One region of the Simplicispira piscis genome, then DNA from elsewhere that is predicted to be linked to it. Evidence: riboswitches for the same ligand, from Rfam matches in the RefSeq annotation. Region 1 holds a riboswitch; the other holds the start of a gene.

Region 1 (7,753 bases):
AGGTCTTGAGCTGCTCGGTCATGTTGGCCTGGATCATGTGCATGGGCACGTGGCCGGGGCCTTCGATCATGGTCTGCACATCGTGCTTCCACGCCACCTGGGTCAGCTCGCCCAGCGTGTGCAGTTCGGCAAACTGGGCCTCGTCGTTGGCGTCGGACGCGCAGCCGGGCCGCAGGCCGTCGCCCAGGCTGAACGACACGTCGTACGCCTTCATGATGTCGCAGATGTCCTCGAAGTGCTCGTACAGAAAACTCTCGCGGTGGTGCGCCATGCACCACTTGGCCATGATGGAGCCGCCGCGCGAGACGATGCCGGTGCGCCGCGCCGCCGTGAGGTGGATGTAGGCCAGGCGCACGCCGGCGTGGATGGTGAAGTAGTCCACGCCCTGCTCGGCCTGCTCGATCAGCGTGTCACGGAAGATTTCCCAGGTGAGGTCTTCGGCGATGCCGCCCACCTTCTCCAGCGCCTGGTAGATCGGCACCGTGCCGATGGGCACGGGCGAGTTGCGCACGATCCAGTCGCGTGTGGTGTGGATGTTCTTGCCGGTGGACAGGTCCATCACGTTGTCGGCGCCCCAGCGGATGGCCCAGACGAGTTTTTCCACCTCTTCCTCGATGCTCGACGTGACGGCCGAGTTGCCGATATTGGCGTTGATCTTGACCAGGAAGTTGCGCCCAATGGCCATGGGCTCGACTTCGGGGTGGTTGATGTTGGCCGGAATGATGGCGCGGCCGCGCGCCACTTCGTCGCGCACGAATTCGGGGGTGATGATTTTCGGGATCATCGCGCCCATGGGGTTGCCCGCCAGGCGCTGCTCGCGCGCTAAGTCTTGCTGGTATTGCGCCATCCACTCGCGTTTACCGTTTTCGCGGAGGGCGACGTACTCCATCTCGGGCGTGATGATGCCGCGCCGCGCATAGTGCATCTGCGTGACGTTGGCACCCCTTTTGGCGCGCAGGGGCTGGCGTTGCAATGCCGCAGCTTCTGCGCGCAGCGTGGCCAGGCGCACCGCATCTTCGCTTTTGCTGCCGTCGTCCAGTGCCACGGATGGGCGACCCTGGTAGCCCTCTGTGTCGCCACGCGCCTCGATCCAGCGGCCACGCACACTGGCGAGGCCCTTGCGCACGTCGATCTGCGCCTGCGGATCGGTGTAAGGGCCCGAGGTGTCGTACACGCTGACCTGCTCACCATTGGTGAGCGCAATATCGCGCACCGGCACACGCAGGTCGGGGTGCAGGGCGCCTGCAATGTAGGCCTTGCGCGATGCAGGAAAGGGGTCGCGGGCGCGTGCCAGCAAGCTGGCGAAGGATTCACGGGCAAGGGGTTCGGGGGCGTTCATGGCAGGTCTCCTAGGTCCGGTGGATGGATGCTCCGGACTGGACCTGCGCTCCCATAGACACGGATGGCGTCTGTGGACGGCGTACGCGCCCGATGGGACATGCACGCAGACAAGGAGGTCGGCTCTTCTTCCGCCGGTATGAACCGGATCAAGTTCGTCGGGTTCGCCAGGGAGCCTGTTTCCAGACCCCCGGCATCTCAGCGCATCAGCACACCCCGGAGCAGGGGCGAGTATAGGCCGAGAAACAGTTCACAGCGTCAGAAGCCGCGCTCCAGGATGAGCACGGCAAAGAAAACTCCTGCGGCAATCATGGTCCACTTGAGCACAACAAAACCCAGCTGCTTGTACCGCGCCCGGCCGGTACCGGCATAAAACGCAAAGCACAGCGCCGCTACGAGCAGCAACAGCATGACGATCCAGCGAAACAGCAGCATACGCGGGAGGCTTGTGGGTTGGCGCTACCAGGCGCGCACCGGCTGCGCAAAACCGGCAGGGGCCAGGCGTTCGTTCTCGAAGGTGACGATTTCCCAGGCATCGGGATGGGCTTCGAGTTCGCGCAGCAGCAGGTTGTTGAGCGCATGGCCCGAGCGGAAGGCGCTGTAAGCCGCCAGCAGCGGCTTACCCACCAGGTACAGGTCGCCCATGGCGTCCAATATCTTGTGCTTGGCGAACTCGTCGTCATAACGCAGGCCGTCGGCATTGAGCACTTTGTAGTCGTCCATGACGATGGCGTTGTCCATGCCACCACCCAATGCCAGCCCGTTGGCACGCATCATTTCCACGTCCTTGGTGAAGCCGAAGGTGCGCGCGCGGGCAATGTCGCGGCTGTATTGGCCTTGGCCCAAGTCAAATTCGACGGATTGCCCCGTGGAATCGACGGCCGGATGGGCAAAGTCAATTTCAAACCGCAGCTTGTAGCCGTGGTAGGGGTCGAGTCGCGCCCACTTGGTGTGCACACCCTCGCCCTGGCGAATTTCTATGGGCTCTTTGACCCGAATGAAGCGCCTAGGGGCGTTTTGCAGAACGATGCCCGCACTTTGCAGCAGGAAAACAAAAGAAGCCGACGACCCGTCCAGGATGGGCACTTCCTCTGCGGTGATGTCTACATACAGGTTGTCCACCCCCAGCCCGGCACACGCTGACATGAGGTGCTCGACCGTATGCACGCAGGCGCTGCCCGACGAAATGGTGGACGCCATGCGCGTGTCCGTCACGGCCTGGGTGGATACCGGAATGTCCACCGGCTCGGGTAAATCGACACGACGGAACACGATGCCGGTGTCAGGCTGCGCAGGGCGCAGTGTCAGCTCGACCCGCTGGCCGCTGTGCAGGCCGACGCCCACCGCACGGGTGAGTGTTTTGAGGGTTCGTTGCGCGAGCATCCATTGATTTTAGTGTGGACTGCGCGTTGTTGCTGCACTGCGCCATCGCGTTTTTCTATCACGGCGATGGCACAAACGTGCAGCGCCCACCTCAATCAGCCTGTTTGCGCAGGAAGGCAGGGATTTCCAGGTCGTCCATGCCGCCCGAGGACAAGGCATCCACCCGCGCTGCAGCCTGCGTGCGGTTAGTACGCCAGACACTGGGCACGGCATAGTCTGCCTGGCCACCCACAGCCCCCGGCGCAGCGCCCACGGAGCCGGACAGCATGCCCGTGCCAGGCATCGGGTAGGACATGTTGTCCGTTCCCGTGCGCAGGCCGCCCTGCACCACCGAGATGGGCTGGCGGCGCGCATTCTGGCGCGAAAGACCGGTGGCCACCACGGTCACACGGATCTCCTCGCCCAAGGTTTCGTCGTAGGCGGCGCCGAAGATCACATGTGCGTCGGTCGATGCATAGGCATTGATGGTGTTCATGGCCTGGCGCGACTCAGACAGCTTGAGGCTGCCCTTGCTCGCCGTAACCAGCACCAGCACGCCCTTGGCGCCCGACAGGTCGATGCCTTCGAGCAGCGGACAGGCAATAGCCTGCTCGGCGGCGATGCGTGCGCGATCCGGGCCGCTGGCCGTGGCCGTGCCCATCATGGCCTTGCCGGGCTCGCCCATCACGGTGCGTACGTCTTCAAAGTCGACGTTCACCTGACCGTACTCGTTGATGATTTCGGCGATGCCCCCCACGGCGTTCTTGAGCACATCGTTGGCGTGGGCAAAGGCCTCGTCCTGGGTAATGTCGTCGCCCAACACTTCCAGGAGTTTTTCGTTCAGCACGACGATGAGTGAATCGACGTTGGCTTCCAGCTCGGCCAGGCCGTCATCGGCATTCTTCATGCGGCGGCCGCCTTCCCATTCGAAGGGCTTGGTGACCACGCCCACGGTGAGAATACCCATTTCCTTGGCGATGCGCGCAATGACAGGTGCGGCGCCCGTGCCCGTGCCGCCGCCCATACCGGCGGTGATGAACAACATGTGCGAGCCCTGAATGGCGGCGCGAATGTCCTCTACAGCGGCCTCGGCGGCTTCACGCGCCTTCTCGGGCTTGCTGCCAGCACCCAGGCCGCTCTGGCCCAGCTGAATGACGCGGTGCGCCGTGCTGCGGGTCAGGGCCTGCGCATCGGTGTTGGCGCTCACGAACTCCACGCCCTGCACGCTGCGCGCGATCATGTGCTCAACGGCGTTGCTTCCGCCGCCGCCCACACCAATCACCTTGATTTGCGTGCCCTGGTTGAATTCTTCGACTTCGATCATTTCGATGGTCATGTTGGAGCTCCTTGGATTGACTGATTTGCAATGAATGGCGATGAATGAATAGGGTGGATGGCGCATGGCCATCGGTGCACGCGGGGCGGCCCGGTACTGCACCAGCGCAAGCGCGGCGGTGGGTGGGGCCAGACTTGCCAGATGAAGTGGTCCATGGTCAGAAATTCCCCACGATGAAGTCTTTGAAGCGGCCAAACGCCGACTGCACCGAACCCGTCTTGTGCGCCACCTTGAAGCCGCGCATGCGCGCCAGGCGCGCCTCTTCCAGCAGCCCCATGACGGTGGCCGCACGGGGCTGAGCAACCATGTCGGACAGGGCGCTTGAATACTTGGGCACACCCCGGCGCACGGGCTTGAGGAAGATGTCTTCGCCCAGCTCCACCATGCCCGGCATGACCACGCTGCCACCGGTGAGCACGATGCCCGACGACAGCACCTCTTCATAGCCCGAGTCGCGGATGACCTGTTGCACCAGCGAGAAAATCTCTTCCACGCGCGGCTCGATGACCCCGGCCAGGGCCTGCTTGCTGATCATGCGCGGGCCCCGGTCACCCAGGCCGGGCACTTCGACCTGGGCCTCGGGGTCGGCCAGCAACTGCTTGGCGTAGCCGCTTTCGACCTTGATGTCCTCGGCATCCTTGGTGGGCGTGCGCAGCGCCATGGCGATGTCGCTGGTGATGAGGTCTCCAGCGATCGGAATCACCGCGGTATGGCGAATCGCACCGCCGGTAAAGATGGCGACATCGGTCGTGCCCGCGCCAATATCGACCACCACCACACCCAACTCGCGCTCATCGTCGGTCAGCACGGCCTGGCTCGACGCCAGCGGGTTGAGCAGCAGTTGCTCCACTTCCAGGCCACAGCGGCGCACGCACTTGATGATGTTCTCGGCCGCACTTTGCGCACCGGTGACGATATGGATTTTTGCCTCCAACCGGATGCCGCTCATGCCGATGGGCTCTTTCACGTCCTGCCCGTCGATCACGAATTCCTGCGGCTCCACCAGCAGCAGCCGCTGGTCGCTGCTGATGTTGATGGCCTTGGCTGTCTCGACCACACGCGCCACATCGGCGGCGGTCACTTCCTTGTCTTTCACCGCCACCATGCCGCTGGAGTTGAGCCCGCGGATGTGGCTGCCGGTGATGCCGGTGTAGACACGCTGGATCTTGCAGTCGGCCATCAGCTCGGCTTCCTTCAAAGCCTGCTGAATGCTTTGCACCGTGGCGTCGATATTCACCACCACGCCGCGCTTGAGGCCGTTGCTCGGCGCCACGCCCAGGCCGGCGAGCTTGAGCTCGCCTCCGGGCAGCACCTCGGCCACGACCGCCATGATCTTGGCCGTGCCGATGTCCAGCCCCACCACCACGTCTTTGTATTCTCTTGCCATATGCGTTTTCGCCTCTTGTTCTGCCGTACTGCCTACTTGCGCACTGGCGCACTGGATCCCACCGTCACCGTCGTCACCCCGCGCAGGCGCAGCGCATAGCCGCCGCTGTGCCGCAAGTCGGCCGATTCCAGCGCGTCCGCGCGCCGGCCGTAGTGCTGCGCCACCTGCGTCAGCGTGCGCACAAAGCGCTGCGTGCGCTGCAACACCTCTTCGGTCGTCCCCCCACCCAGTTCCACTGCGGCACCGCTGTCGAGTTCCAGATGCCAGCCACCCCGGCTGCTCAGGTCCAGCGCCTGCACCACCATGCCCAGCGGCTCGAAAATTGTCTGCAGCTGCCTCTGCATGGACATAACCTGGCCCGACTGGCCGTTCGGACCACTCAGGCGGGGCAGCCCTTCGTATTCGGCTTCGTCAGCGTTGGCGTCGAACACCTCACCCTGGCGGTTCACCATGGTGGTGCCCGACTCGGGGCCCCAGTGGGCAGCCGCCTGGTGCTCTTCCAACACCACCTCAATGGTTCCTGGGAACTCACGGCGCACCTGCGCGGTGCGCACCCAGGGAGCTTGCTCGAAGGCTTCGCGCGCGGTGCGCAAGTTGAGGGTGAAGAAATTGCCGACCAGGCGCGGGGCCACATTGGCCCGCAGCGTGACAGCGTTGTTATGCACAAGATCGCCTTGCACCACGATGCGGCCAATGGAGAGCGCCGGATGGCGCAGCACCCACCAGGCACCGGCGGCCAGCACCAGCACGACACAGCCCAGGAACAGGACCGATGCGGTCAGGTTCATGAGCTTGACGTCCAGTGGCGCTGGCATGGCGGTATTCATCCGGCGATGCCTCCCACGGCGCCGGCCGGCGTGTCCAGCGTGGCGCTGGCCAGCAGGCGCAGACACAGGTCTTCGTAACTGATACCGGCCGCGCGGGCCGACATGGGCACCAGCGAATGGCCTGTCATACCCGGCGAGGTGTTGATCTCCAACAGAAAAGGCTTGCGGTCGCTGGCACGCACCATGATGTCGGCCCGTGCCCAGCCCCGGCAACCCAGGGTGCGAAAAGCCTCTACCACCAGGCGCTGGATGGCTTCGTCCTCGGCCTGCGGCAGGCCGCTGGGGCAGTGGTACTGGGTGTCGTCGGTGAAGTATTTGTTCTGGTAGTCGTAGTTGCCTTGGGGCGCGACGATGCGGATCACCGGCAATGCGACGGCGCCGGCACCCTCGCCCAGAATGGGACAGGTGGTTTCGTCCCCTTCAATGAACTGCTCGCACAACACCTCGGGGTCGTAACGTGCCGCCAGTTCGTAGGCCTGCGCGCACTGGCCGGGGTCGGTGACCTTGGTCAAACCAATGGTGGAACCCTCGCGCGCCGGTTTGACGATCATCGGTGCACCCAGCGCTGCCAGAGCGGCCTCAGTTTCAGCGCTGCTGGCCACCTGGCGCCAATCAGGGGTAGGCAAGCCTTCGGCACGCCAGATGCGCTTGGTCATCGTCTTGTCCATGGCGATGGCGGACGCCATGACGCCCGGACCGGTGTAAGGAATGCCCAGCAGTTCCAGCGCACCCTGCACCGTGCCATCTTCGCCATGGCGGCCATGCAGCGCGATGAAGCAGCGTGCATAACCAGCGCGCTTGAGCTCACCCAGATCGGTGTGGGCGGTATCAAACGCGTGGGCATCGACACCACGCGCGCGCAATGCCTGCAGCACCCCGGCACCCGACATGAGCGAGACCTCGCGCTCGGCGGACGAACCACCCATGAGCACAGCCGTCTTGCCCAGGCCCTGCACGTCTATGTTGGAGTCAAATTGGCTCATAGCGCTTGTTCACCGTGCCCTTCCAGCTCTTTTTTTCGTAGCAGTTCAACCACTTTGGCGGGCACGGCGCCGATGGTTCCCGCACCCATGCACAGAACCACATCGCCCCCCTGCGCCAGGTCGGCAATGGCCTGCGGCAGCGCCGCGATGTCGTCCACAAACACCGGCTCCACCCGCCCGGCGACGCGCAGCGCACGTGCCAGAGAGCGCCCGTCGGCCGCCACCACGGGCGCCTCGCCTGCGGCATAGACCTCGGTGAGCAGCACAGCGTCGGCGCCACCGATGACCTTGACGAAGTCCTCGAAGCAGTCGCGCGTGCGCGTGTAGCGGTGCGGCTGGAAGGCCAGCACCAGGCGGCGCCCGGCAAAGGCCCCGCGCGCGGCGGCCAGTGTGGCGGCCATTTCCACGGGGTGGTGGCCGTAGTCGTCAACCACCGTGAACTGGCCGCCGCCAGCGGCAGGCAGGTCGCCATAACTCTGGAAACGCCGCCCCACTCCCTTGAACTGTGCCAGCGCACTCA
Region 2 (7,753 bases), on a different contig from region 1:
CCGGCTTCGTCGAGCGAGCGGCCATCTGGCGGGTCGCTGGCGTCGTCGGCGCTCAGGCCGTCGCCGTCGTCGCCCTCGTCGCTGTTGCGAGCTTCTTCGTCATCCGGTGTGTCTTGTGCGGCGTCGGCAGGGCCAAACCCGTGGGCGTGCAGGTACTCCAGGCAGGCGGCCACGGTCATGAAAGTCGCGCCGCCGGGCTCTGCCAGCACTTTGAGCGCCACAGGTTCCGCCCAGGGTTCGAGGGCCACGGCGCCCGCCAGTTCCGGCCATGTAGGCAGTGCCTCGGGCGGTAATGTCAGCAATCGCTGCATGGCTGCCAGCTTGGGAAAACGAAATGCGCGGTGGAAAACCACGGCCACCATTTCGGGGCTGTAGTCCAGCATCTGCACCAGGAAGCCGATTTCGCTGCGCTTGGCGGCAAGGCGCTTCGTTAATACATCCTTGCCTTCGGAATCAGAGGTCAGGTCATCGAGCTCGGCCTCGTAGGCTTTGCGCAAGTCGGAGAAGTAGCGAGAGAGTTTCATGGAAGATTGCGTTCACGCACGAAGGCCTGCCAGATTTCCGTTGCGGTTTGCAAAGGGTCGTCGAGCAGGTTGCGGCGGCGGTTGTCGTCGTATTGCTGGCGGCGCTCGGGGTCCGAGAGCACGTCGTAGGCTTGTTGCACCTCGCGAAAACGCAAGGCTGCGTCAGCCGCTGTGTTGCGGTCAGGGTGATAGTACGAGGCCTTTTGCCGAAACGCCCGCTTGATGTCGGCCAGCGTGGCGTTGGCCGCAAGGCCCAGGGCGGCGTAGTGGTCGCCTTGCATCGGCCCGATCAGCCCAGTGCGGCGTACACGTTTTGTACGTCGTCGTTGGCGTCGATGGCCGCAAGGAAGGCTTCGACCTCCTCCAGCGCCTCAGCACTCAGGCTGGCAGGGTTGACCGGGTTCTTGGGCCGGTAGCCCAGCTTGACCGAGAGCACGGTAAAACCGTGCGCAGGCAGGGCGCGGCTCACAGTGTCCAGGTCGGCTGGATCGGTCCAGAACAGGGTTTGGCCCTCTTCTTCGCCGGGTTCAAGGTCTTGCGCACCGGCTTCGATGGCGGCCATTTCGGCATCGGCACCGGCAGCCGCGGGTTCGGCCTCAATCATGCCCACATGGTCAAAGTCCCAGGCGACCGAGCCCGAGGTACCGAGCTGGCCCTTGCGAAACAGCACGCGCATTTCAGGCGCCGTGCGCTTGACGTTGTCGGTCAGGCATTCGACCATCACCGCAACCTGGTGCGGGGCAAACCCCTCGTACACCACATGCTCGAAACTGGCCGCATCGCCGCCAATGCCGGCGCCCTTTTTGATGGCGCGGTCCAACGTGTCTTTGGGCATGGAGACCTTGCGCGCTTGCTCGAGCACCAGGCGCAGCTTGGAGTTGCCCGCCGGGTCGGCACCGCCGCGCGCAGCGACCATGATTTCCTTGGCCAGCTTGCCAAACAGCTTTCCGCGGGCGTCGGCGGCCTGCGCCTTGCCCTTTGCTTTCCATTGCGCACCCATGCGAGTTCCTTGGCTGATCCTGGGGCGCACCCGCGCGCGCACGGCGCTGCGCAGGGAAACCCCGGGCAAAACCCAAGAGATTACCACTGCCGCTAGAATCCGCCCCGCACCACCGCAAGACTGGTGCATTCGCTAGGGGTGCCCCACGCCGATATTGGCGCGCGGGCTGAGAGAGTCCCTTTGAACCTGATTGAGATCATCCTCGCGCAGGGAAGCCCGTTCTAACGCCCACCGACCGCGTGGCCCGGGTCTTTCTTGCACCGATGCTGCCAAGGAGTCCGCATGAACACCGCAACCGCTTCCACCAACGAAGCGCTGACCCCCGTATCCAGCGCGCAGCGCGTTTTCCGCTGGCACGACCATGCCTCTCTGTGGTTCAGCCTGGGCGTGGGCCTGCTGGTCATGCAGGTGGGCGCCTACCTGATGCCCGCGCTGGGCACGCAAGAGGCGGTACTGGCCATTGTGGCGGGCTCCATCATCGGAGCCGGGCTGCTGGGCTGGGTGGCAAAGATTGGCTGCGACAGCGGGCTGGCCAGCGCCGGGCTGATGCACGCGGTCTATGGCCGCGCGTTTGCGCGCCTTCCGATTGTGCTGAACATCGTGCAGTTGATTGGCTGGGGCAGCTTTGAGCTGGTGGTGATGCGCGACGCCACGGTGTCCATCGGGCGCCAGTCAGGTGCCATGGCAGCGACCTACTGGCCGATGCTGGCTACGCTGCTCTGGGGCGGCGTGATCACGCTGTTGATCAGCGGCTCAATGGTGCAGCTGGTGCGCCGCATCATTGCCCGCGTGGCATTGCCGCTGGTGGTGTTGTCGCTGCTGTGGCTGAGCTGGCAGTTCCTGGGCTTGGCCCAGGCGCAGGGGTTCGAGCAGTTGTGGCAGCGGCGCGGCGAAGGCGGCATGGGCGTGATGCCCGCGCTGGACCTGGTGATTGCCATGCCTATTTCGTGGCTACCGTTGGTGGCTGACTATGCGCGCCATGGCCGCAGTGGCGGCACTGCGTTGCGGGGCACCTGGCTGGGCTACGCGCTGGCCAATGTGTGGTGTTACGCGCTGGGGGTGCTCGTCGCCTTGACGTTGCCCAGCCAGGACCTGGTGACCGCGCTGCTGCTGGCGCAGGGCGGGCTGATCGCGCTGTCGCTGATATTGATTGACGAGGTAGACAACGCTTATGGCGACACCTATTCGGGCGCTGTTTCGGCCCACAGCCTATTGCCGCGCTGGAGCGTGCGCCAGTGGGGCCTGGTCGTGGCAGTGGTCTGTACGCTCATGGCGCTGGTGCTGCCCATGCACAGCCTGGAGCCGTTTTTGCTCATGCTCAGCTCGGTATTCGTGCCGCTGTTTGGCGTGATTCTGGGGCGCCTGGCTTTTGGCGCCAATGCCGCTTCAGCGCTGCAGGCCGCAGGCAAGGCGCACGCGGCGCCCATTGTGATCTGGCTGGCGGGCATCGCTTTCTACCACCTGCTACCAAAGTTCGCCCCCGTGCTGGGCTCGGCCCTGCCCACGCTGGCCGTAAGCTTTGTGCTGGCCTACGCAACCCGTCCACGCCGCTGAACGACCCGTGTCTCGGGCATACCGTGGTGTGCCCACTTGGCTTGCCTAGAATGGCCCATGAAATCTTTTATCCGATTCTTTTTCAAGACCCTGCGCATTGTCCTGGGTCCGGTCATGCTTCTCAAGGAGGCACTGACCCGCCCCAAAGGCATCGTGCGCTCTCAGGCAGGGCAGGAAGCCGTTGACCAGGCATGCAAGGGCCTGGCGCTGTACCAGTACAAAACCTGCCCTTTTTGCATCAAGGTGCGCCAAGAAATGCGCCGCCTGTCCTTGACGGTCGCCAAAGTGGACGCGCAGCCGGAAGGCCCCGACAGGACTGCACTGGTGCAGCAAGGCGGCCAGGCCAAGGTACCTTGCCTGAAGATCACCGACAAAGCAGGCAACAGCCGCTGGCTCTACGACTCCAAAGAAATCATCAGCTACTTGCGCAGCCAGTTCGCACAGGTGACCTGAGGCCGCCTGAGACGGGCGCAAAAATCCTTGACAGTCAGCCCTGGATGACACGCTGCGCCATGGGCGCATAACCGTGGTTGAGTGGGCCGTGGCCCTTGCCGGTACGCACGGCCGCACCTGCCTGGATAGCGCCCAAAATATACGCGCGCGCCAGCGCCACGGCCTCGGGCAGCGCATGGCCCAAGGCCAGATGCGCGGCGATGGCAGACGACAGCGTGCAGCCCGTGCCGTGGCCGTTGTGCGTGGCAATGCGCGGCGATCGCAGGTATTGGAGGGTGCCGCCCGGCAGCGCGAGCACGTCCACCACCTCATCACCCGGCAAGTGCCCGCCTTTGAGCAGCACAGCGGGCGCGCCCAGCGCCAGCAAAGCGCGGGCAGCATCGTCCAATGCCTCGATGCCCGGGATGGCGCGGCCCAGTAGCAGCGCCGCTTCGTCGAGGTTGGGGGTCACCACGGTGGCCAGCGGGAACAGTTCACGCACCAGCACCTGTACGGTCTCGTCGGCCATCAAGCGGTCGCCGCTGGTGGCCACCATGACCGGGTCGAGCACCACATGCAGCAGTTGGTAGCGCCGCAGGGCATCGGCCACCACGGCCACCACTTCGGGCGAATGCAGCATGCCGATCTTCACGGCATCGACGCCAATGTCTTCCACCACGGCCTCGATCTGTGCGCGCAGCATCTCGGGCGGCACGCCGTGGATGGCGCGCACGCCCTGCGTGTTTTGCGCGGTGATGGCGGTAATGGCGGTCATGCCATAACAGCCCAGGGCGCTGAAGGTTTTCAGGTCGGCCTGGATACCGGCGCCACCGCCACTGTCTGACCCGGCAATGGAGAGCACGCGGGCGTAGCGGGGAGCCTGTGCAGAAAGGGGTGCTGTGTGCGTCATGGCGAAAATTATCCCGGAAACCCAAAGCGCCCCTGCCGTCACCCCCCACAACCCCGGGGAACCAACGCCAGATCCGAGGCCTGCGCATGCGCCACATCAAGCCAGGGGAATCGGCGTTGTGCTGTAATTGCCGCTTACGGACGAAACAGGGGTGTCCCGCTACCCAACGTGGCGCGGACTGAGAAACACCCTGGGGCTTTGCGCCCCGTTACCCGATCCAGATCATGCTGGCGTGGGGAGTTTCCAGTGCAGGCACCTGCCCGTTTTGTCCCCTGTAACACCGCAGACGGACAAACATGACGCTTTCCAACACCTCTTTCACCATTCTCGGCGCCGGTCTGCTGGGGCGCTTGCTGGCCGTATCACTTGCGCGCCAGGGCCACAGCGTGGCCATTTACGACAAAGGCGGCCCGCTGGGCGAGCATTCGGCTGCCCGCGTGGCCGGAGGCATGCTGGCCCCGCTGGCCGAATCGGCCATCGCCGAGCATGGCGTGGTACGCATGGGCCGCCACTCGCTCAGGCGCTGGCCCGAGCTGCTGGCACCGCTGGCGATGCCGGTGTACTTCCAGCAAGAGGGGACGCTGCTCGTATGGCACCGCCAGGACGCGCAAGAGGCCACCCGCATGCGCCAGCAACTCGAGAACACCCGCACCAGCGTCACCGAACTGCCTGCCATGCAGATGCTCGACAGCGAGGGTATGGCGCAGATTGAGCCCGCGCTCGCGCCGCGCTTTGCCCAGGGCATGTACCTGCCTGGCGAAGGCCAGCTCGATAACCGGCAACTGCTGGCTTCGCTGGCTGGCGAGATGGAGCACCTGGGTGTGCAATTGCACTGGAACACGCCGCGCGAACTGGGCTATTTTGGCGCAGACCACCCGGGCTGGCTGCTCGACTGCCGCGGCCTGGGCGCACGCGGTGACTGGCCCCAACTGCGCGGTGTGCGCGGCGAGGTGATCCGCCTGCACGCCCCCGAGGTCACGCTGCAGCGGCCCACACGGTTGCTGCACCCGCGCTACCCGGCCTATATCGCGCCCAAGGAAAACAATGTGTTCGTGATCGGCGCCACCGAGATCGAATCCGAAGACCTCTCGCCGGCCAGCGTGCGTTCCACGCTGGAATTACTGAGCGCTGCCTACGCCGTGCACCCGGGCTTTGCCGAGGCTCGCATTCTGGAACTGTCGGTGCAATGCCGCCCCGCACTGCCCGACAACCTGCCAGCCGTGCGCCAACTGGCGGCGCGCACGCTGCAGGTCAACGGCATGTACCGCCATGGCTACATGATTGCGCCTGCGATGCATGATGTGGTGCTGGATATCCTCGCAGGCGGCGCGTCGGCGCGGGCTGCTGAGTTCGATCTGTCGATGCAATTGCTCTGAAGCGCCACAACCATGCACGTTCTCATCAATCTCCAGCCCCACGAACTGCCCGAGGGCGCCAGCGTGGCCGACGCCCTGGCCGCCATGCAGGCAAAACCGCCCTACGCCGTGGCTGTCAACACTGTTTTTATACCCGCGCCCCAACACCCGCACCACCTGCTGCAAGCGGGTGACAAGGTCGAAGTGATCTCCCCCGTCACAGGGGGCTAAAACCATGAACACGACATCAACCGACGACGCCCTGGTCCTGTACGGCCAGCAGTTTTCCAGCCGCCTGCTGCTGGGCACATCCCGTTATCCCTCGCCGTCGGCACTCAAGGCCGCCGTGCAGAGGGCCCAGCCGGCCATGGTCACAGCCTCGCTGCGCCGCCAGGGCAGCAATCCGGCCGAAAGTGGCCAGGGTTTCTGGGAACTGCTGCGGGAGCTGGGCGTGCCGGTGCTGCCCAACACCGCCAACTGCCACAGCGTGCAAGAGGCCATCACCACGGCGCAAATGGCACGCGAGGTGTTCAACACCCCGTGGATCAAACTAGAGGTCATTGGCGACGACTACACCCTGCAGCCCGACACCCTGAACCTGGTGGCTGCTGCCGAGAAGCTGGTACGCGACGGCTTCTACGTACTGCCCTACTGCACCGAAGACCTCGTGCTGTGCCAGCGCCTGGTGGACGTGGGATGCCAGGCCATCATGCCCTGGGCTGCGCCCATCGGAACGGGACGCGGCCCCATGAACCCCTATGCCTTGCAGGTGCTGCGCGAACGCATCAACGTGCCCATGCTGATCGACGCGGGCCTGGGCCTGCCTTCGCACGCCTGCCAGGTGATGGAATGGGGCTTTGACGGCGTGCTGCTCAACACCGCCGTAGCCCTGGCGCAAGACCCGGTGGCCATGGCCGGCGCCTTTGCCGACGCTGTGCATGCCGGGCGCGCCGCCCGCCATGCAGGGGCCATGCAACCCCAGCAAGCCGCCCAGCCCAGCACCCCGGTGCTCGGCACCCCGTTCTGGCACCATGCGCCCGCATGACTGATAGCAACACCCTGGCGCAAGCCATTACTGCGGCCCACGCCACGAGCTTGACCGGTTTCCCGCCGCAGCCGGTGCCCGCACCCGCGAGTGACGCGCCGGTGTACCTGGGCGCGCTGCAGGCCTGCAGCGCACTGGGCTTCATCGCCCACGATGCGCAGGTGCTGGCCCATGCCTGGCAAGCGCGCTGGGAGCGTACCGGCAGCACCACACCCGAGATTTGGCCCACTGTGGCGCAAGATTTCGGGCTGCAGACGCGGCCGCACGCAACGCCTTTTGCCGTCTGCCCACAGCAGCTCGGCCTGTATGCCGTGCTGCCCGATGCCGCCTGGGTCGGCCGCATGGCCCGCGCAGGCGTGCCCACAGTGCAACTGCGCTTCAAATCGGATGACACCGCCGCCATTGCCCGCGAAGTGCTCGCCGCCGTGCAGGCCGTGCAAGGCACGGGGGCCCTGCTGTTCATCAACGACCACTGGCGCGAGGCGATGGCTGCCGGTGCCTATGGTGCGCACCTGGGCCAGGAAGATCTGGATGCGCTCAGTGCGGCGCAAGTGCAAGAACTGCGCCAAAGTGGCCTGCGCCTGGGCGTGAGCACGCACGGCTATGCGGAAATGCTGCGCGCCGATGCGGTGCAGCCGAGCTACATCGCCCTGGGCGCCGTGTTCCCCACCACACTTAAACGCATGGCGACCGCGCCACAAGGCGTGGCGCGGCTGCAAGCCTACGCGCGCCTGCTGCAGGACTACCCTACGGTGGCGATTGGTGGCATTGGAGCGGAACAGTTCGCGGGCATTCTGGCAACCGGCGTGGGCTCCATCGCCGTGGTGCGGGCGCTGGTGAATGCGCCAGACCCCGAAGCCACGGCAGCGCAACTTCTAAAGGCCATGCAAATTTCATAAAAAAAATGGCTCCAACGCTTTGTAGTCAAGCGCT

The links. Region 1 has a riboswitch for thiamine pyrophosphate ahead of thiC (phosphomethylpyrimidine synthase ThiC). Riboswitches for the same ligand answer to the same signal wherever they lie in the genome.
Region 2: linked by a shared signal. The riboswitch ahead of ACYVOC_RS13110 (purine-cytosine permease family protein) and the one ahead of thiC (phosphomethylpyrimidine synthase ThiC) in region 1 are both predicted to bind thiamine pyrophosphate.

The regions. Positions count from the first base shown of each region.
Region 1 is NZ_BAAGQN010000007.1:359,754-367,506, reverse strand. It holds gene thiC (phosphomethylpyrimidine synthase ThiC) at 1-1,339, opposite strand, end outside; TPP riboswitch at 1,448-1,567, opposite strand; gene ACYVOC_RS05100 (hypothetical protein) at 1,597-1,773, opposite strand; gene lpxC (UDP-3-O-acyl-N-acetylglucosamine deacetylase) at 1,798-2,721, opposite strand; gene ftsZ (cell division protein FtsZ) at 2,813-4,036, opposite strand; gene ftsA (cell division protein FtsA) at 4,194-5,423, opposite strand; gene ACYVOC_RS05080 (cell division protein FtsQ/DivIB) at 5,456-6,250, opposite strand; gene ACYVOC_RS05075 (D-alanine--D-alanine ligase) at 6,247-7,233, opposite strand; gene murC (UDP-N-acetylmuramate--L-alanine ligase) at 7,230-7,753, opposite strand, start outside.
Region 2 is NZ_BAAGQN010000017.1:90,596-98,348, reverse strand. It holds gene ACYVOC_RS13125 (hypothetical protein) at 1-524, opposite strand, end outside; gene ACYVOC_RS13120 (DnaJ domain-containing protein) at 521-805, opposite strand; gene ACYVOC_RS13115 (YebC/PmpR family DNA-binding transcriptional regulator) at 814-1,524, opposite strand; TPP riboswitch at 1,649-1,754, shown strand; gene ACYVOC_RS13110 (purine-cytosine permease family protein) at 1,807-3,078, shown strand; gene ACYVOC_RS13105 (glutaredoxin family protein) at 3,136-3,531, shown strand; gene thiD (bifunctional hydroxymethylpyrimidine kinase/phosphomethylpyrimidine kinase) at 3,566-4,420, opposite strand; gene thiO (glycine oxidase ThiO) at 4,717-5,796, shown strand; gene thiS (sulfur carrier protein ThiS) at 5,809-6,006, shown strand; gene ACYVOC_RS13085 (thiazole synthase) at 6,011-6,820, shown strand; gene ACYVOC_RS13080 (thiamine phosphate synthase) at 6,817-7,719, shown strand.